DNA from 3 places in the Paenibacillus sp. GCM10027629 genome. Region 3 is predicted to be linked to each of the others. Evidence: riboswitches for the same ligand, from Rfam matches in the RefSeq annotation. Region 3 holds a riboswitch; each other region holds the start of a gene.

Region 1 (7,187 bases), on a different contig from region 3:
AGCCGGCTTAATGGTACATCAATCTCATGTCTCGATGGGCCTATAATGACACTCCCGTCATCCCCAAGCCATGTTCCAGAAGGAAATACGACAGTACGCGATCGCGTTCCTTTGGTCGTAACTGGCGCAGCTAGAATCTGACTTCCGAGCATAAATTGATCCTTTATTTCTTCGAGTCCTTCTTCCGGGAATTCATAGGCCATCGCTCTTAACATCGGCTCTCCGCTTGCTGCAGAATCTTGCGCGATTTGCCAGATTTCCTCCCCGAGCTGGGTATGCAGCTGTGCCGCTTCAACACAGTATGCGAGATGCTCTGCATCCAAGATACGCCAAGGCGCAGCAGAGAACTGCATCATCGGGAACAGTGCCGAGCACTGTGCATAACGCACGATCAATTCTGCATCCAATCGATCCGATTGCGTCGTGAAGCTCATATATTCACCGCCGCCAATCATATCCGGACAGATGAAGGCATAACCAAGCATACCCTGCGCAATGCCATCCGGAATGAGCGATGCTAGACCACTATAGCCCCATTCATGCCCTTTATCCTTCAAGCGTTGTACCAAGGGCTGCCCAGCGAGCTTCCAACAGGCACGATACTCATTCAGCGGGTAGCGTAGACCTACCTTCGCCCAAGCTTCACAATGCCCATTGCGGCTTGACTGTACTGCACTCTGATCCGATACATCATAGAATGGCAAATCCCCTGCATCCAGCTTAAATCCGTCAATCCCAAAGGTCGTCTGAAGATGATCCAGCTTCGCATGAAGCCATGCTACAGCATCCTCATTCGTACAATCGAGCACAGCGCTCACACCGTTCCACCACCGCCTAAATGCAGTATTACCCGTTTTATCTTTCAAGAGATAGCCTTTGGGCTCGACTTCACGGAAGGTCATCGAATCTGCGCTCACGAATGGGCATACCCATAACATCACTTTGAAGCCCATTTCATGCAGCTCATCCACCATGGCGCGCGGATTCGGGAATCGACCACTGTGGAATGTCCAGGCACCATAAGGCTCGTGCCAATTATCATCAATCATGATTACGCCTGGCGCCATTCCATTCGCGAGCACATCTCTAGCATATTGAAGAACGCCTTCTTGTGTCGGCTCATACAAGAGCTCAATCCATAGATTATATTGCGGTGCCGTAAACAAGAGCGGCTCTGGTGCCTCTCCAGACGATGGAAAATAGGTTGCCGATGCATGGCGATAAGCTCCTCGCACATCCTGTAGCCCTTCGTGAAGCTTCAAATCTCCCAAGTCACTATTTACTTCTAATTTGCCGCCATGGAATCGAAACCGAAATGGCTCCTCCGACCAGATATATCGCCCTTTGCTCGATAAGAGCAAAGGACAAGCCTGATTACCATGCAAATCTGTTGATAAATCCACTTGGATATCTATCATCCCATAAGGCATCTGCTGCCCATCCGATACACGGCCTCCCCACCAATATTCCCCGTGCTCAACATCAATCGTTAACTGGTTTGTCGCCATCGCTGCCCCTACTTTCTATGCATTTTCCTAAATTGACTCCATCTTATCAGCGATAGATTGCAGCGACAATCTGAACATATTGCCCTATACTATAACGAGATTGATCTTTGAATTGAAGGAGGTTCTCGGATTGAATCCGTTCAACATCGGCTTTCAAGCAGCGGAAGACGCACCTTTTATGACACTGGATTCCTTAGGTTGTCAGGAGGTCGATTCAGCCAGCTATTCCTTTCAAGGCAACGAACGTCCGGACCGCGGTCATATCATTTTTCAATATACGCTGTCAGGCGAGGGACGTGTAGAGATCGACGGAACGACATACTGGCTGCCCGAAGGCACTGCCTTTCTCGTTCAAGTGCCCAGTCCGCATCGTTACTATTACGATTCCGCATCTGAGCAGCCGTGGAAGTTCATTTGGCTCAATGCCCGGGGCGAAGATGCACAGCGAATTTGGGATCGCATTATTGCTAAAGAAGGCCCGGTTGTGACACTCGATGAGCATGCTGAACCCATTCGCGCTTACTGGAAACTCTATCATCGTATCGTAACGGAGCAAATCCGCGATCCTTATATACTGTCTGTACTTGTCTATGAATGGATGTTGACCTTGCTTCGGTCCCGATCCCATGCGACCACAAACGCGCAGGATAGTCCGGTGATCCTCCTTGCCAAACAGTTCATGGACACCCATTACGCTCAGCCTATTGCACTCGAAGAAATCGCCGCGAGCAGTCAGGTAAGTCGACATCATCTATGCCGCATTTTCCAGAAAATCGAGCACTGCTCCCCCTTCGAATACTTACGCCGCCGACGTCTGGATGCCGCAGTTACTCTACTTCGCCAATCAGACCTTCCGATCCATGAGGTTGGGGTACAATGCGGGTTCGAGAGTCCCAGCTATTTCGGCAAAGTCTTTCGGCAGCACTATAACATGTCGCCAACCGAGTATCGGACTAAGTCTGTCTTTTCTGGATAATCGGTACTCTTCCTTTCCCATTCGACGGGAGATTCTATTCAAAAAAAGGCTGCCCTCAGATCACTTAGCGTGATGCAGAGGACAGCCCTTTTGCTATAAAAACTTATTTGCTTGTGACATAGAATTCGTAGTAATCCGGATTCCATTTCAATTGACCACCAAGCGCTTCGACGATGAATCGCAGTGGCACGTTCGATGCATCATAATCATCAACCAATACCGGTTGAGACATCGTCTTCGCTTCACCGTTCACATAAGCCGTTGTCGATCCGATCTTAAGCTCTACGGTAATATCGTTCAGTGCATCATAGACAACGATTTGTTTCGTAGCTGCATCCCACTTCACTTCTGCCTCAAACCCATCTGCAATGACGCTGAGTGGCACCATACCAACGCCGTCGAGTGTCCACCAGCCTGGATAGTAGTCATCACTTCCATAGCTATCTTCTTCGAATACGGAGAAGTCGGTTTTGCCAAGACCTAGGTCATTCTTCAGAATTCCGAAAGCAGCCGAGCTCTTATCGAAATTCGCCAAGAAGCCTTTGCCCGAAAGCGCATATCCATCCAGCTTCTCTACACCATTCGTTGTGTCGATAGCATCCAGCTTCACGGCTTTATTGATATTCCACGACTCAGCCGCAGCACGTACAATAACCTTCTGAACCGGAATGTCTTCGATATCTGGAAGAGCAACCGTAAGCTCTAAGTTCTGTTTACGGACTTGATTTTCGCTATCCACGTAGAGGTCCAGCTTCAAGCCGGATTCTTTGCTAAGCACTTGCTTCACTTCATCTTGCTTCATAAGCTCTTCTGCGTGCGCATCGAAATCCTTCAGTATTTCATCAATTCCGTTCTTCACGAACTTGTAGAGTACCAATGAACCAACTTCCTTGTCCTTCGCTATGGAAGAAAAGAAGTTATCTTCTGCGCCTTGATCAGCGTAAATTCCCATTTGACTTTCAACAATTGGATAGAACGCATCGTATAATGCGGTTGTAATCTCGCGTAATCCCGCATCATCTTTGACCATATTCGTTAATAATGTCTTCACGAGACCGATGACTTCGTCACCATTAATCTCGATATGGAGCTTCTGCAGATTCAGGCTCTCCCCGTATACTGTATATGTTACGGAAGATACCGATACGGTGTTCGGTACAGGCGCTTGCTTCACGAGGTATGCACCTAGCTTCTGAACAGCTCCGCGGAACACATCTTGCGATTTCTCGATTTCAGCAACCAGCTCGCCTTCCAACTCTTCATTGGCTAGAGAGACAACGACCGGTTTCTTAATCCCTTCAATCCACACGGTTACATTCGTGTCTTCCATGCCAAGTTTGAATGGTACAGCCTTCCCGCCATATGTAATCTTCCCTGCTAATGACATATGTGATGGATCTTGTGCTACCGCATGGTCAATGTCCAATTTAAAGCCATTTACAAGATCAATAATCTTCTTGTCCTCAGCTGTTAATGCGCCGTCTTTACGAGGGATTAACTCCACAGACAAGTTTTGGCTGGATTCACTAGACTTCACGTTGAGACTGTTCTCAACAACTTTGACAATATTCACTCCGCCGATCGATTGACAGCCTGCAAGCACGACCATCATCGCGACTAGCGTGACGCCTAACCACTTTTTCCACGTCTTCGCTCTCATTTCTTTTTCCCCTTCCACTATGTAACAATTATACTAATCTCCTTATTATCCCAAAGCTTTCCAAAACTGTACAGTGAAAAAAAACCTATATTTCTTACAATATTCGATCAAACATGGCATTTTTATGACAAAATTGATAGAAACGGATCGTAAAACAATCTAGCCTTCGAGAACCTATGAATATAGCGCTTACTTCAATCTACAGCTTCTCAAACTTCAAAATACGGTGATTCCCACCATTTTACAAAAATCTCACACAGGCGTATGATACAGCCAATTGATTAATCGCTGAATTCTCATGATGAGAGAAGCGGGGGAACCAACTATGAAGCTAATCTAGCTTCTTGGGGTGAATCGGCTGTAAGCCGTAGGGTCATCTCTCAGACCCGAATCCGACAGCTAACCTCGTAAGCGATCCATTGAGAGAGGTCTCGCATCGTATTGCGCGTTCTCTTCGTGCTGCTCATTGCCCAATCGAGCGGTACGCAAGAAGCCCACGAACAGAGGAATCCTCTATTTCGTGGGCTTCTTTTTGTCGATCATATATATCGTTAAGGAGATGCTTCGTATGAACATGAACGCAACACACACAGTTTCGATGAAAAATCAACTATCAAGCCAACTGAGACAAATCGAAATCTTCCAATTGGAGGAGCCTGACCATGCCACCACACTGATACTCAAGTTATCCAATGGTGTGCGCGTCGGCTGGGGGGAGTATCGAATCGTTACCTCTCCACCGACCGATTTGGTGAAATGGGCCTCTACGTACCATCATTTAGCAGGTATGAGTGCCATCCAAGCGATTGACTATCTCGTCCGTTATGGTGGTTCATGGCATCCCGCTAAAATCCAGCTCATCGAATCGGCACTCTTGGATTTATGCAGTACGAACGATCCTACATTTACATATAACATCAATGATCTAACAACCTTAGCTGTAGCTTATTACATCTTCATTCTCGAATGAACGCCTGCTAGCTTCATCCGCACGATCGTGAAGATCGAAGCTGGCCCTTTGCCCACATAATAAGAAGCATCCTGATCCGGGGCGAGAATAACGCCGAGCTGATGGTGTTCCCCTGCGAATATCGCCCGCTGCAAGAACTTAATCTCTCCAGTGAGGTTAATCACTTCCAGCTTACAAAATGCGGGGTTGGTGCGAAGCGCTTGGTGCAGCTCTTCCTTCGTACGCACTGCAACCCCGTTCACTTTATGTACAATCTCGCCCGGTTCAATCCCAAGCTCCTGTGCAGGCGTCCCTGGGATAACCGCCAAGACGTGCAATCCTCGATCATCATGAACATATAATGGGCTGCGCTCGGCCTCTTCCTTCGTGCTGTACCAATAGATCCATTCATGCATAGCGATCGCGAACAAGGCTGCGACGAGCATGAGCGGACTCCATAGCCCCGCAGCGAATGCGAGCCCTAGCAAAACAATACTATATACCATTAACCAGAACGAGCTCTGTTTGACCTTCACCTGCGGCAATCGGGATTGTGTCCATTCGCTGAAACCGATCACGACAGGAAACGCCATGAGCATCCAACCATTCGTCCACGCTTCCCCACCGAAGAATGGCGTCCAAGGAAGTACCGAACCAACCGTCTGTGCCGGAATCATCAGAAACAAGGGGACAGGCCAATAACTTTGCATTTGATAGCCCCCTACGAGCTTCCCTCGTTTCCCTTCCACAAATAACGGACTCGCGAACTTTGCCCCTTGCAAGCGAATCAGAATCGCTTCTGCCAAATGCAGCAATGCAACCAAAGCCACTAATGCCGGTATGTCGAGTGATCGCAGCGTCGTAAGCACCGATCCAGTGAACCCCGTCAGCTCCCAATCCGGGAACCGATCGGCAATAAACTGTAGCACACCAAGTACCCCCACGGCATATGCAAGACATAAGAACCGGACACGGAATAGCATTAAAATCAGTGCAACGAACCATACGAGCAGGATTGCCTCCGTCGTCAGCGTCATTCCTGTGAAAGCCGAGACGAGTGAGATCCCAATCCCCGCAAGTAATCCACCAAGTAAGGTACGTATCAGTTGATCCCCTAGTGCGTGCATTTTGACAGAGAACAGCTTACGTTCCAACATCACCTGACGACGATATTGGAAGACAATCAGAATAATCGCTATATATAGAAACGGCTGTAAAAACATTTGCACGATCGCTTCAACAATATTCCATAAAATCTCCATCACAATTCCCATTCCTCAACCCCCAATTCATTCGTAAGTAAGGCACAAAAAAGAGAAGGCTAAATCCTAAGCCTTCTCTCCATATTCGACGCGGACTAACGAATTTCCTTCCGGAGCACTTCGACCGCTTTGTTCAATTGTGTATCGTACTTCGGATCTTGAAGACGTATCTTGATGCCAGCCTCGAGCTTCTGGGCTGTCGCATCATCCACATAACCTGTCTCCGGCAAGCCCGATTGCATCTGGAACGCTCGCACCGCCTGCTCAGTCTTATGATCGAAATAACCGTCCTTACGGCCCGGATGATAAGCAAGACCCTCCAGCATCACTTGCAGGTTCTTCACATCTTCATTATTCATATCGTATTTCAGTTCTTCCTTCTGCGACAGCCGAGCGACGAAATAATAATCCGGCTCCTTCACTTCCAAATCCGGCTTAATGCCGCTCTTATGCACCCAAGTCCCTTTGGGAGTGAGCCACTTCGCGAACGTCATCTTGAGCAAGCTGCCGTCATCGAACTCTTCCTTGTATGTGACCTGCATGGTTCCTTTGCCAAAAGACGATACGCCCACAAGCTTCGCTAACTGATGATCTTGCAACGCGCCAGCCAGAATCTCCGAGGCGCTCGCGCTGCCTTCATTAATTAACGTAATTATCGGATATTTCTTCGTCCCTTTTCCACGGGACAACGCCTTCGTCACCTTCTCATCCCGACGCTCCTGCTGATAGATCACCTGTCCAGATGGAATGAAATTCTCTGCAATGTCCGTTACAACAGGAACGAAGCCGCCAGGATTGTTACGCACATCAATGATTAGCCCTTTCATGCCGC
Region 2 (7,187 bases), on a different contig from region 3:
GGCAAAGCCATCTCTTGCACGTGGTCGCGCAGCAAGACAAGTGATGTCATTCGATTGTATAAGGATGGGCAAGAGTTGCCACTCTACCCGGGGAAGACAATTTTCAACATCGTTCCAAACATTCCAACATTTGCGAGCCACATCCAGGTGGGGTAATTTGTTAAATCCGGCAAGGATTCCTTGTCGGATTTAATTTTGTCGAGCGGACTGGATAATTGTAGGCGAATATCGGCAAACTGTTAAAAGAAATTCACGATTTTGTTTTACAATTCCTTTACAAGCACTATGTCACTTGTGATAAGATAACAAAGGTTATAATTCTCATTATTAAGGTAATCTAAGCAATTTGAAGCAGAGGGGACAGCGTATGTTTAAGAAGAACGATGTATTTTTTCAAAATCTGCAAAATATGGCCGATGCCATTGTCCAAGGCGCGGATATTTTTGCGAAGTATGTAGCAAAGCCAGGAGATACGACAGCTTTCACCAAGGAAATGAAAGAGCTGGAGTCGAAATGTGACGTATTCACCCATACGATTATTAAAGAGTTGAATAAGACGTTCATTACGCCGATCGAGCGTGAAGATATTATGTCGCTGGCTACCTCGCTGGACGATGTGTTAGACGGGCTTGAAGCTTGTGCATCGCGCTTTGATATGTACCATGTGAAGGAATACGATGCTTCGATCGAACAATTTGGTAAAGTGCTACTCGATAGCGCATTTGAAATCCAAAAAGCGATTCGACTATTGTCACAGAAAAAATTGCTCGCGATTCGCGAACATACGATCCTTATTAATGACCTTGAGAACCAAGCAGACGATATTCTGCGTAAGAGTATCAAAGATCTATTCGCTGCGGTGAAAGATCCGATTGAGCTGATTAAGAAAAAAGAAATCTACGAGCGTCTGGAGCAAACGACGGATAATTGCGAAGACGTTGCTAATATTCTTGAAACCATTATTATGCGCAACTCCTAAGGTCGCGTGAACGATAGGTGAAATAAAGGAGGACAGAGTTGCGCGGGAACACCTAAATAGTGTGTTTCAAAAAGTTACCTTTTTGAAGAACCTCTAGTCGTTCTGTGCAATACATTTCTATGGATCATACAATGATCGTTTTAGGTATTGTTATCTTATTAGCTCTAGCATTTGACTTTATTAACGGATTTCACGATACGGCGAATGCCATCGCGACATCTGTCTCGACGCGTGCACTCAAGCCGCGGCATGCGATTCTGCTCGCAGCAACGATGAATTTCATCGGTGCCTTGTCCTTTACCGGGGTTGCGAAGACGATCGGGGGAAGCGTCGCAGACCCCTCCAAGCTGGATAATGGGGTAGAGATTGTGATAGCGACCTTAATCGCCGCGATCATCTGGAACCTTGTGACTTGGTGGTTCGGAATTCCTTCGTCCTCATCTCACGCACTCATTGGTGCACTCGCGGGTGCAGTCTTTATAGGAGCGGGTTCAGACAGCTTGAACTATGCCGGGTTTACGAAAATCGTAGAAGGACTTATCTTCTCACCGCTTATTGCATTTGCTCTTGGTTATATCGTGATGACGATTCTGAAGCTCATTTTCGGTCGAATGAGTCCGCATTCGGTCAATAAAGGCTTCCGCACAGGGCAGATTATGACGGCAGCGCTTCAGTCTTATACGCACGGGACGAATGATGCGCAAAAGGCGATGGGGATCATTACCTTCGCTCTTGTCTCAGCAGGAATACAAGATAATTTGGATGTTCCGTTATGGGTTAAAATTTCGGCCGCAACAGCGATGGCACTCGGTACATCTGTCGGCGGTTGGAAAATTATTAAAACGATGGGTACGAAAATCTTCAAAATCGAACCGATTAACGGTTTTGCAGCGGATTTATCGTCAGCTGCTATTATTATGACGGCAACGCTAGCGCATTTGCCCGTTAGTACAACGCATGCGATTACCTCAGCGATCCTCGGTGTAGGTTCCGCGAAGCGTTTTTCGGCGGTAAAATGGGGCCTAGCAGGTCGTATTGTCATCTCTTGGATCGTGACGATTCCGATTGCATTCGTGCTTGCGATGGCCGTGTTCAAAGTGATTGATCTATTATTCTATAGATAAATGTGGAGAGAAGCTAACCTTCGGTGAAGAGGGTTGGCTTTTTTTGTGTGCGGCAAGGTGAAATGTAAAGGTTAAAGCTCTCCCTTTGGTTGGCAGTGTACACACTGTTGATCAGAGGGAGATTTTTTTGCTGCCGAAGTGTTCCGTTAATAAAAAGAGGACTGCGGGATTTCACTGCGGTGAATGACATAAGATGGCTGGGCACCCTGTACATTCATCCTGGAAAATCGCGCGAAAGTGATCTATCGCGTGAAAATAGGAGGTTTCGAGAGATTCATATCATTCATAACGCTTTCATGACGATTTCCAGTATTTTCAGATTCCATTTCAAACCAATTTAAGGTTTTACAAGTTGCAACACGAGGAGTATGATACGATTCATGAACATTGCTGAGTCCTTGCATGTGCAAGGAGCGGGGGAACCAAATAAGTCATGAACCTGTGGCTCGTGTGAGAGCGAGAGCAGGAACATGTGGGGTGAATCCTGGGTACAACGGTACCGAGGTAGGGTGACTCTCACCATCCGAATCCGACAGCTAACCTCGTAAGCGAATGAGAGAGGATGAAGGAAAGTGTAGACGAACGTTGGCTGCAGATGCGAAATAGATCTGTGGTTATGATGTGAAATAGATTGATGAAGCGATGAAAAATGTTTTACATGTCTTTAACGCTGAGTCTTTGCTAAGGCAAAGAGCGGGGGAACCAACGGTCAGCTGAGCTGACCACGGGGTGAATCCGAGGCACCGTCTTGTACGGCGCTAAGGTAGGGCGACTCTCAAGGCCCGAATCCGACAGCTAACCTCGTAAGCGTCTCGAGAGAGGCAACTTGAACGTATTCAATATGTGCGCAGCATGGCGATTCGCCATGCCCATTATTGAAGCCGCGATGGATAACCTCCCCCGCAGGCTTCTTTTTTTATGCCTTTTTTTAAGGGAAATGAGAAAAATTAACTTTTTTCACGTTGATTAAAATGTTGTTGAAAAGGGAGATCGACTATGAACTGGGGAATGGATTTACTGCAAATCGTGATTGTTATCGGGCTGCTGCTCTTGATCGTGAAGCCGCTCGGTACGTATATCTATCATATATTTTCGAATGAGCCGAACCGGAGTGATCGGATATTTGGTCCGGTGGAGAAAGGGATCTTTTGGCTGATCGGGCTGAAGAACCGCGGCGACATGTCGTGGAAGCGATACGTACTTAGCTTACTGCTAACCAACCTTGTATTGACGCTTATCGGGTTCGGCGTCTTGCTGACACAGCGCTGGCTGCCGCTCAATCCGAACGGGATCGACAATATGGAGCCGACGTTATCTTTTAATACGATTATCAGCTTTATGACCAATACGAATTTACAGCATTACAGTGGGGAGTCAGGCTTATCCTATTTCTCGCAAATGATCGTCATCATGATGATGATGTTCACTTCGGCGGCGACGGGGATTGTGGTGGCGATTGCCTTTATCCGCGGATTAACGAAGAAGGGCACAGGGCTTGGTAATTTCTTCACGGACTTCGTGAAGGCCCATACGAGACTGTTGATTCCAATGGCGATCGTAATGACACTGGTGCTCGTTGGACTCCAAGTGCCGCAGACGCTGGACGCTACGGTTCAAGCGCACACGATTACGGGCGAGACGCAGCAGATCGCGATTGGTCCTGTAGCATCGCTCGAGTCGATTAAACATTTGGGGACGAATGGCGGCGGATTTTTCGGAGTGAACTCCTCGCATCCATTCGAGAATCCGAACCCACTTACGAATGTGCTCGAAATGTTGATGATGTGGTGTATCCCGGCATCGCTGACCTATACGTACGGACGATTCGCTCGGAATCAGAAGCAGGGCTGGATCGTGTTCGCTGTCATGAGCATCTTGTTCGCAGCTTTCCTAAGTCTTGTGTATATCTCGGAAAGCAACGGCAATCCGGTCTTGAATACGATCGGTGCAGACACATCTCAAGGCAGTATGGAGGGGAAAGAAGCACGATTCGGGATTGCGCAATCCGCTCTATTCACGACCGTGACAACCTCGGCAACGACGGGTACGGTCAACAATATGCATGATACGTTAACCCCGCTTGGCGGTCTCGTACCGATGTCGCTCATGATGCTGAACGTGGTATTCGGCGGCGATGGCGTAGGGCTTGTCAATATGCTGATGTATGCGATCCTCGCGGTGTTCTTGGCAGGCTTAATGGTCGGTCGTACGCCGGAGTTCTTAGGTCGGAAAATTGAACCGCACGAGATGAAGCTGATCGCGATTGCGATTCTCGTCCATCCGTTGATCATCTTAGGCCCGACGGCCATTGCGTTCTTAACCGATCTAGGATCGGGTGCCATTACGAATCCAGGGTTCCACGGCATCTCGCAAGTGCTCTATGAGTACACCTCATCGGCAGCGAACAACGGCTCCGGGTTCGAGGGCTTGGCGGATAACACGCCGTTCTGGAATATGACGACAGGGATTGTGATGTTCCTCGGTCGATACGTCTCCATCGTGGCACTGCTCGGTGTTGCAGGTTCACTCGTGCGCAAGAAATGGGTGCCTGAGACGATTGGGACATTCCGCACCGATAACAAGCTATTCGCTGGGGTGCTGCTCGGAACGGTCATTCTCATTGGTGCATTGACGTTCCTGCCTGTACTCGTCCTTGGGCCGATTGCAGAGTTCCTGACATTAGGGTAGAGATCATTTAACGAGGTGAAAGAACATGGATTCGACCATGAAACGTAAATCATTAATAACTTCAGATATATTGAAATATGCGCTAGGCCAGAGCTTCGTCAAATTGAACCCGCTGATCATGATCAAAAATCCGGTCATGTTCGTGGTAGAGCTAGGTACGTTCATCGTCCTGCTGTTAACGCTATTTCCATCTGCATTTGGCGCGGAAGCGAATTTCGGCTTTAACTTAACGGTATTCATCGTCTTGCTGTTCACCGTCCTGTTCGCGAACTTCGCGGAAGCGATCGCTGAAGGGCGTGGGAAAGCACAAGCGAATGCACTGAAGCAGACGAAGAGCGACGTGATGGCGAATAAAGTGCAGCCGGGCGGCGGCGTGAAGCAAGTGCCAGCGACAGAGCTTCGTAAGGGGGATGTCGTCGTGGTATCCATGGGTGAGATGATCCCTGGGGACGGCGAAGTGATCGCAGGACTCGCCACGGTAGACGAATCCGCGATTACCGGTGAATCTGCGCCAGTTATGAAGGAAGCGGGTGGCGACTTCAGCTCCGTAACGGGCGGAACACGCGTCGTCAGTGATCAGATTAAAGTACGGATCACGAATGATCCGGGTGAATCGTTCCTCGATCGCATGATCTCCCTCGTCGAAGGGGCCGAGCGTCAGAAGACGCCGAACGAAATTGCGCTTAATATTTTGCTCATTACATTGACCGTGATCTTCTTGATTGTAGTTATGACGCTAGCGCCGATTGCCAAGTATGTAGGAGTCGACTTAGAAATTCCGGTGCTTATCTCCTTGTTAGTCTGCTTGATCCCGACGACCATCGGGGGCTTGTTGTCCGCAATTGGGATCGCGGGGATGGACCGCGTGACGCAATATAACGTGCTCGCGATGTCCGGGAAAGCGGTTGAAGCAGCGGGCGATATTAACACAATGATTCTGGATAAAACAGGTACGATTACCTTCGGGAATCGGATGGCGAGTGACATGGTGCCCGTGGGGAAAGCGACAGTAGAAGAAGTATCCCAATGGGCTGCCGTGAGCTCGATGCAGGATGAGACGCCGGAAGGCCGTTCCGTGCTGGAGTGGGTACGAAAAGAAGGATATGCCTTTGACGATAAGATCGCGAGAAATGCCGAGTTTATCGATTTCAAAGCCGAGACGCGGATGAGCGGTGCGGACCTAACCAATGGATGGAAGGTTCGTAAAGGGGCAATCGATGCGGTGAAGCAATGGGTACTGGATCAAGGCGGCGTGATTCCGGCTGATCTGACAGACAAAGGGAACAAGATCGCCTCGGAAGGCGGAACACCGCTCGCGGTAGCGGTAAATGATCGATTGTTAGGCATTATTTATTTGAAGGATACCGTGAAGCCGGGGATGCGCGAGCGGTTCGAACAGCTTCGCCGAATGGGCATCAAGACGATTATGTGTACGGGCGATAATCCGCTGACGGCCGCAACGATTGCGCGTGAAGCGGGTGTAGATGACTTCATCGCTGAGAGTAAGCCGGAGGACAAAATCGCTGTCATTCGCAAGGAGCAAGCCGAAGGTAAGCTCGTCGCGATGACAGGCGATGGCACGAACGATGCGCCAGCGTTAGCGCAAGCGGATGTAGGGCTCGCGATGAACAGCGGTACGATTGCGGCGAAGGAAGCAGCGAACATGGTGGATCTGGATTCCGACCCATCGAAGATCATTGAAGTCGTATCGATCGGGAAGCAGCTGCTCATGACGCGCGGTGCATTGACGACGTTCAGTGTCGCGAACGATGTGGCGAAATATTTTGCCATTATCCCCGCAATGTTCATGTTAGCTATTCCGGAGATGCATGTGTTGAACGTCATGGGGCTCGGGTCACCGATGTCCGCGATCTTATCGGCATTAATATTTAACGCCGTAATTATTCCGCTCTTAATCCCGCTCGCGATGAAGGGTGTAGCGTATCGGCCGATGAGCGCAAGCAAGCTGCTCAGCCGTAACCTGTTGATCTATGGTCTTGGCGGCGTGATTGCACCGTTCATCGGGATTAAAGTGATAGATTTGTTCGTTCATATCTGGATTTAGCGTGGCATGGAGAGAGGGAAGGATGGAATAATCATGAATATGAATTTGCATACAAATACAAATGTTGAGGTGCCTGCCCGAACGTCGGTGGGCTCGATCATCTCGGTAGCTATACGAATAAGTCTCGTATTTATTATCCTCTGTGGGCTGGTGTATCCGCTCCTGTCCACAGGCCTTGCGCAAGTGCTGATGCCGAAGCAGGCGAACGGCAGTCTGATCAAGGATGCGAACGGTACCGTCATTGGTTCCGAGGTGATCGGGCAGATGTTCAAGGATCAGAAGTATTTCCAAGGGCGGGTATCCAGTATTGAATATAATGCAGCGAGTTCGG
Region 3 (7,187 bases):
AAGAGCTTCAGAATCGGATTATTCGTGAGCTTGCGGAAATCAATTGCGCGGGGTTGTGTGTCAAAATGAAGCGTTATTTCGATAAGCTTCCGCAGAATATGATTGATCTTGCGAACAAATACGGCCTGCCCTTACTAGAGCTCCCATTTACTTATCCGTTGTCTAAGGTGATTGCGATCATTAATGAGAAGGCATCGGGAAGATATGATTTATTGAATCGAAGAACGCTGGATATGCATAACATTCTGTTCCGAATTGCGCTTGAAGGCGGGGGAATTGAGCGGATTTCGATGGAGCTATCAGAGACGATTCATAATCCGATTATTTTCCTCGATCGGGATTGGAATTTGCTGCACTATACGGAGCTGGAGGACAACCCAATTCCGCTCGAGGGAAGCCTGCATCTAATACCGAACCGGCCTGTCTTCACCCGGGATTTCCGTGATTCTATTCCGAGTAATATGAGTGAAATGAAAAAGTCGGTCAAGCGGATCTACTATACGAAGGGGCAGGAGATCAAATGTCGTATTCTGCCGGTTGCTGTTGATCATTACATCTATGGCTATATTGTCGTCTGGCAGACGGTCCGCGAGCTGACGGAATTCGACTATATCGTCCTGGAGCAATCCTCGACCATTATGGCGCTCGAACGCATCAAGGCGAAGGAAATTGAAGAAGTGAAGCTGCAAATTCGCCAAGACTTCTTCGACGACTTATTGACCGGGAAGCTGACCTCGACGGATACCATCCAGACGTTGTGTGATTTGCATGGCTTGAATTCGAATTATATGTATTACTGCGTTGTGATCAACATGGAACCCATGGATCCGGAGCGGTTCGATGATATGGTCGTCCGTAAATATGAAATGGATAATCTGGCGAAAAAATGCGTGGAATTGGTCTATGAGGATTCAAGTGGAGCGAATGGGGAAGTAACCTGTTTCTACCGAAATCAACGGATTATTATTATGGTCGGTCAGAATGAATTCCGGCCAAACGTGACGGTCTCGGAGACGAAAAATTATGCCATTGAGCTGCATGAGAAGTTGCAGAAGCAGATTAAGAAGACGACATTTACGATTGGTATTGGTAGACAGTATAAGTCGATCAGTTCGCTGCACAAAAGCTTCTCAGAAGCCCATGAAGCGATTCGGCTGATGCAGAAATTCGGCAGTCATGGCGAAGTGTCGCATTTCGAGGACTACTCGGTCTATCATTTCTTAGACTCCAATATCAAAGAGATGGAGCTCGAAGACTTCTTCCTGAAACGGCTCGGCAAGCTCTATGAACATGATAATACGTACGGGACAAGCTTTATGATTACGTTGGAGAACTACTTCATTCACAATCACAATGTCAGTGAAGCAGCCAAAGCGATGTTCATTCACCGCAACACCTTCATCTATCGCATCGATAAGATCAAGGAAATGCTCGGTACAGATTTGAAAAATTCGGAGGAGTTGCTGCAGATTCAACTCGCGCTGAAGATCTTCCGATTGTTGAATAAAGTATAAAAAGGGAGCCGGGCTATCGCTTACGCGAGACGCCCGGCTCTTATGCTATATCTATTCGTTCGATGACTTTCTTGGATATTATACGATGCCTTGCGCGATCATCGCATCAGCTACACGAAGGAATCCGGCGATGTTCGCGCCGACAACCAAGTTACCGGAATAACCGTACTCATCAGCTGCACGAACGCTGTTCGCATAGATGTTCTTCATGATGCTGTGAAGCTTCGCATCGACTTCTTCGAATGTCCACTGCAAGCGCATGCCGTTCTGTGCCATTTCGAGGGCGGATACTGCAACGCCGCCTGCGTTGGCAGCTTTTGCAGGTCCGAACAATACTTGATTGTTCAAGAATACGTCGATCGCTTCAAGCGTCGAAGGCATATTCGCGCCTTCACTGATTGCTTTCACGCCGTTCGCAACCAGCAATTTCGCTGATTCTTCGTTGATTTCGTTTTGCGTTGCACAAGGAAGTGCGATATCACAAGGGATGGACCAGATGCCGTCGCATCCTTCGGTGTACACAGCGCCTGGATGCTCTGCTACATATTCTTTAATCCGTTTGCGTTCTACTTCTTTGAGACGCTTCACTGTTTCAAGGTTGATCCCGTTCGGATCGTACACATAGCCGTTCGAATCGCTGCATGCGACAACTTTCGCGCCAAGCTGGTGAGCTTTCTCGATCGCATAGATCGACACGTTACCTGAACCAGAGACAACTACCGTGCTGCCTTCGAAGCTTAAGCCTTTTGCTGTCAGCATTTCGTTCGCGAAGTATACGCAGCCGTAACCTGTTGCTTCTGTTCTCGCCAAGCTTCCGCCGTAGATAATGCCTTTGCCTGTCAATACGCCAGCTTCGTAACCGCCGCGTAGGCGCTTGTATTGTCCGAACATATATCCGATTTCTCTTCCGCCAACGCCGATGTCTCCCGCAGGAACGTCAACGTCCGGTCCGATATATTTCGACAATTCGGTCATGAAGCTTTGCGTAAAGCGCATAATTTCGTTGTCGGATTTTCCCTTCGGATCGAAGTCGGATCCGCCTTTACCGCCGCCAATAGGTTGTCCAGTCAGGGAGTTCTTCAAGATTTGCTCGAATCCGAGGAACTTGATGATGCTGGCGTTAACGGAAGGGTGGAAGCGAAGTCCGCCTTTGTAAGGTCCGATCGCGCTGTTGAATTGTACGCGGAATCCGCGGTTCACTTGAACTTTGCCGTTGTCATCCACCCAAGGCACACGGAACGATACCATCCGCTCAGGCTCAACGATGCGCTCAAGAATGCCATGCTCCTTGTATTTCGGATGCTTTGCGAATACAGGCACGAGGGAATCGAGGATTTCTTTTACCGCTTGGTGGAACTCGCTCTCGTATGGGTTGCGTTTGATTACCAATTCATAAACCGATTGTACATATTCTTTTGCTGCCGTTTGATTTTGTTCTGGGATGGCCGTGATCACTGTTCAAACACTCCTTTATTAAATTTTGATTTACACTTTGTGTACGATGATTTGCATTTTATACTATACAAAATGACGTCATTTCTCCAATAGAAATTATTTTACAAAGCGATTAAATAGCGCTATCGCACTAAAGCGATAAACGGTAAAAACGTTTACATTACTATTACATAAAACATGTAATCGCTTCCGTAAAAAACAAAAAACCTGATCATCGTTAAGATGACCAGGTTTGCGCAAATATATAGACTATAACAATTCGCGGCGAAGCTCTTCAGCCGATTTCGGAGACAAATATCCAAGTGGAATATCGAATACTGTTTTCGCGCCAGTTGCACCCTCTTGGCTAAGGCGATGAGCCGCTCTAGCGTAAGCTACAAGTACGCTTGCCGTGAACTCAGGGTTGCTCTCAAGCTTGAGTCCAAACTCAATAATTTGCTTCGTATTCTCACCAGTTACACCACTGCGAATAACGAATCCGCCATGTGGCATGCCTTGGTGCTCAGCCTGAAGCTGCTCCTCGGAGATGAATGTCACGGTTGTGTCATAATCAGAGAAATAGTTCGGCATATTTACGATCGTCTCACGAATTTGGTCTTGGTTTGCACCTTCTTCAGCGACAACATAGCACTCACGCAGATGCTTCTCACGTGTAGTAAGCTCAGGCGTCTCACCCGAACGAATGCGGTCGATGACTTCTTGAACCGGTACAGTGTACTGTACGCCAGCTTTCACGCCTGGTACGCGACGGATCGCATCGGAGTGGCCTTGGCTAACGCCTTTGCCCCAGAACGTGTAATCTTTGCCTTCGGGAAGGATAGACTCAGCAAGAAGTCGATTAAGGGAGAATAATCCCGGATCCCAGCCTGTCGAAATAACGCTGAGGTTACCGCCTTCTTTCGCAGCTGTATCCACCGTGTTGAAAAATTCGGGAATTTTCGCATGCGTGTCGAAGCTGTCGATCGTATTGAACATTTTGGCGATGACAGGTGTCTGTTCTGGAAGATCTGTCGCCGAACCTCCGCACAGAATCATCACGTCAATGATGCCTTTATATTGCTCTGCAGCAGAGATATGCTCGAATTTGATACCTTCTGTCGCGATTTGATCTGGCTGTCTGCGCGTGAATACCGCTACGAGCTCCAAGTCTTGGTTCTGGCGAATCGCTTTCTCTACGCCTTTCCCCAAGTTACCGTAACCAACAATACCTACTTTAATCTTTTGCATTGATAAAGTCCTCCTCTAGGGTATTCCAATAATCTGCTTGTCCACCCTTTAAAGTATATAGATATATTACATTAAATGTAAACGTTATTGGTGAGAAAAAACCTCTATCGAGGTTCTTACTTTTATTAATACGACTTTGGTTAAAAAGAAACCCGCGATGTGTCCAATGGATGGACTTCGCGGGCTCCTCCTTATTATTCTACATCATCGTGATCTTGATTCCCGTCATTGTCATTGGTGTCATCAAAAATGTCCGAATTCGTCACTCTTGTTGCACCAACATAACGTTTCACATAATACGAATCGCTTAAGCTAGAAATTGTAATCCCTCTTTTGCTGGATGCATGTGCAAATTTATTCTCACCTACGTAGATGCCGACATGCGAGATGCCTTTACCGTTTGTATTGAAGAATACGAGATCTCCGGATTCAAGATCAGATTTTGCAACTTTCTTACCCATCTTGTACTGGGATCCTGATTGGTGTGGAAGTTTGACGTCGAATTGCTTGAAGATATACATCGTAAATCCAGAGCAATCAAATCCACTTGTCGATGTGCCACCGCTCAGATAGCGAGTGCCAAGAACATCCTTAACTTCTTTGTCAAGTTTGGAATCAGCAGCGAAAGCGCTACCAACAGAGACTGCCATTGTTAATGCAAGTGCCACGATCGTAGAGCTGAATAACTTTTTCAAAAGGGTAAAACTCCTTCCAACGCCTACGAGGTTAGCTAAGGGTTCGGTTGAAGGCTCCCTATGATCCCTTACTTGCAAGATCAATTCACCCAAAGATGGTTCCCCCGTTTCCTGGTGCGCAGGAACTCGGCTTCAATGATTTGGTGCACCGGATACAAGTGTCAATAATGACAAAATTGATTACAAACTTATTACAAAATCTTAACTAATTGTTATTCTACCAGACGGTCTGCTCTTTGACAAACCCTTTTTACGTTTTTATCCCTTTTTTTTGCGAAAAACAGCGAATAACCCGAGCTTCGCTAGGCGAAATTCGGGTTTATTTGTTACTTCTCATGACATTTGGACGAGTTTCAGCATTCTGAGCTTCCAGGGCGCTCGCTTAGATTTATTTCTTTTTCGGGGCCCCCGCAAAGTACCTGAATCAGCTTCGAAGCAATAACATCACTTTGTAGGGTTGAATTAGCATTTGCTCTGCCACAATTTATATTGTGCTGCAATACCCCATACCTTGACGATGGAGCGGACGAGATGATAGGTCTGATGAAGAATAATGGCAAGGAGTCCTGTCCAGATCCATGCGGCCGCTGTGAAAATTCCGCTTATCAATAACAGCAGTGCAAGTAATAGAAGGGTGATCCCCAGGATCATCGGCAGATTTTTGAGGGAGAGAAGCAGCCCTTGGAATACCCCGGCCTTGCTCACCTGTCCAAATTGCATAAATAAGAACAACTGGTGAATGATCCAAGCGAATACAATCCATCCGAAGATGATCGGGAGGAAGGATATCCCCAGGTGCTCTAGATCGTAGAGCTTCCATTCCTGATAGAAGTATGGAACTACCCAGTACGCGGGAGCAAGGATCAGCAGGTTCTCCAGCCAATAGAACAAGCAGACCGGCTTCCAAGCGTATTTAATGCCTTTGAAGAACAGGAGTCCTTTATCGTCTTGGTGATGAATAGAATAATAGAGTCCTGCGTTGATGAATGGGGTAATTAACATGCGAATCAAGAACAGCCCTGCGAGCATCCAGAGGTAATAATCGAGGATGTCCGTTTTCATAAGTTGGAACTGACTCTCAATCAGGAACATCTGCATACTCGTCTCGGTGGGGTGGGGATCCGGGTAGTGTTCCAGAATAGGGACCACGATGGCGTCGATAAATCGATAGAGGAAGAAGCCCCAGATCAGCTGGTACAAGAATAGAATGATGACGATATAAAAATGATGTTTGACGATGCTAAAACTTTCTTTAATATAGTTCATTCCGGGTTCACCTCACCATCCGAGTGCGTTCAAGATACTCTCGATCAGTTTCGCTGTGCTGAAATTGATTCGTGTTTTGACGGCCTCATCAATTTGGGCCTTCATATAGTTATTGATGCGTTTATTCTCGAGCACCATGGTGTCTTGCGGGTCAATCATGACCCAATCCAGCGGTGTCTTATGGGTGAGTGTATATTGAATCGTTGCTGATGCGCCGTCCCAGGTTCGCTTGACGGAAGTGCCGTCTTTGAACATGAATACGACAGGAACCTGCGGATAATCACCGCCTTTTTTACGAAGAATGACTTTGGATTCATACGCGGATGTTCCGTTATTTTCTACCTTCTTGGCGGTAATACTCTCTACAGCATAGTCCGTCATGAACCCTTTATAGACATATTGATTGAAGAAATCGGTCCAATCCTTCTTCGTTACTTGTTCGACGACACGCTGGAAATCTGAGGTGGTAGGATGACGGAATGCCCATTTCTTCGTGTATGTCTTCATTATTTTGGCCATCGTCTTGGCTCCCACTTGCTTCTCTAGGGCGATAAGCACCAGCTTGCCACGTGTGTACACATTTTCGGCGTACTGATTGGAGTCTTTGTACTTCCATGCAAAGAGAGACAGAGGAGCTGGGTCAGTCATGTAGCTCGATTCAATCGGCAAATTCGCGACGATCCCGTATTCCGTCTCCATGACGCGGTCCTCTGCATAGGAGGTGAATCCTTCATCCAGCCAAGCTTCTTCAAATTCATTGCTCGCGAGCATGCCGTAGAAATATTGATGTCCGATTTCATGCACAACGGTACGCTCTAGATCATATCCGGGGTTGTCATCCATCGCGCCAAAAGCTGTAATGAGGGTTGGGTACTCCATCCCGCCCGCGCCGTTACCTTCTTTGGGCGGTACGATGATCGATAGCGTAGAATACGGATATTCTCCGTACCATTCACTGTAACGGGCAAGCGCCACCTTGGCAGCATGGAAGTACCGCTCTTGTAGATCCTTATGCGCTGGATCAAGGTAT

Evidence for each region. Region 3 has a riboswitch for cyclic di-AMP ahead of ACFQZR_RS27585 (C40 family peptidase). Riboswitches for the same ligand answer to the same signal wherever they lie in the genome.
Region 1: it holds a riboswitch for cyclic di-AMP, as region 3 does, so the genes downstream of both, ACFQZR_RS00615 (hypothetical protein) here and ACFQZR_RS27585 (C40 family peptidase) in region 3, are expected to answer to the same signal.
Region 2: it holds a riboswitch for cyclic di-AMP, as region 3 does, so the genes downstream of both, kdpA (potassium-transporting ATPase subunit KdpA) here and ACFQZR_RS27585 (C40 family peptidase) in region 3, are expected to answer to the same signal.

Annotation. Positions count from the first base shown of each region.
Region 1 is NZ_JBHTGZ010000002.1:60,791-67,977, forward strand. It holds gene ACFQZR_RS00600 (glycoside hydrolase family 31 protein) at 1-1,508, opposite strand, end outside; gene ACFQZR_RS00605 (helix-turn-helix transcriptional regulator) at 1,639-2,484, shown strand; gene ACFQZR_RS00610 (copper amine oxidase N-terminal domain-containing protein) at 2,588-4,144, opposite strand; cyclic di-AMP (ydaO/yuaA leader) riboswitch at 4,421-4,573, shown strand; gene ACFQZR_RS00615 (hypothetical protein) at 4,713-5,114, shown strand; gene ACFQZR_RS00620 (PDZ domain-containing protein) at 5,093-6,367, opposite strand; gene ACFQZR_RS00625 (S41 family peptidase) at 6,451-7,187, opposite strand, start outside.
Region 2 is NZ_JBHTGZ010000010.1:29,753-36,939, forward strand. It holds gene ACFQZR_RS19620 (DUF3048 domain-containing protein) at 1-156, shown strand, start outside; gene ACFQZR_RS19625 (DUF47 domain-containing protein) at 368-979, shown strand; gene ACFQZR_RS19630 (inorganic phosphate transporter) at 1,099-2,103, shown strand; cyclic di-AMP (ydaO/yuaA leader) riboswitch at 2,482-2,669, shown strand; cyclic di-AMP (ydaO/yuaA leader) riboswitch at 2,762-2,929, shown strand; gene kdpA (potassium-transporting ATPase subunit KdpA) at 3,112-4,791, shown strand; gene kdpB (potassium-transporting ATPase subunit KdpB) at 4,817-6,856, shown strand; gene kdpC (potassium-transporting ATPase subunit KdpC) at 6,890-7,187, shown strand, end outside.
Region 3 is NZ_JBHTGZ010000020.1:40,419-47,605, forward strand. It holds gene ACFQZR_RS27570 (PucR family transcriptional regulator) at 1-1,514, shown strand, start outside; gene gdhA (NADP-specific glutamate dehydrogenase) at 1,593-2,966, opposite strand; gene ACFQZR_RS27580 (diaminopimelate dehydrogenase) at 3,219-4,196, opposite strand; gene ACFQZR_RS27585 (C40 family peptidase) at 4,391-4,891, opposite strand; cyclic di-AMP (ydaO/yuaA leader) riboswitch at 4,897-5,033, opposite strand; gene ACFQZR_RS27590 (carbamoyl transferase) at 5,354-6,157, opposite strand; gene ACFQZR_RS27595 (M1 family metallopeptidase) at 6,170-7,187, opposite strand, start outside.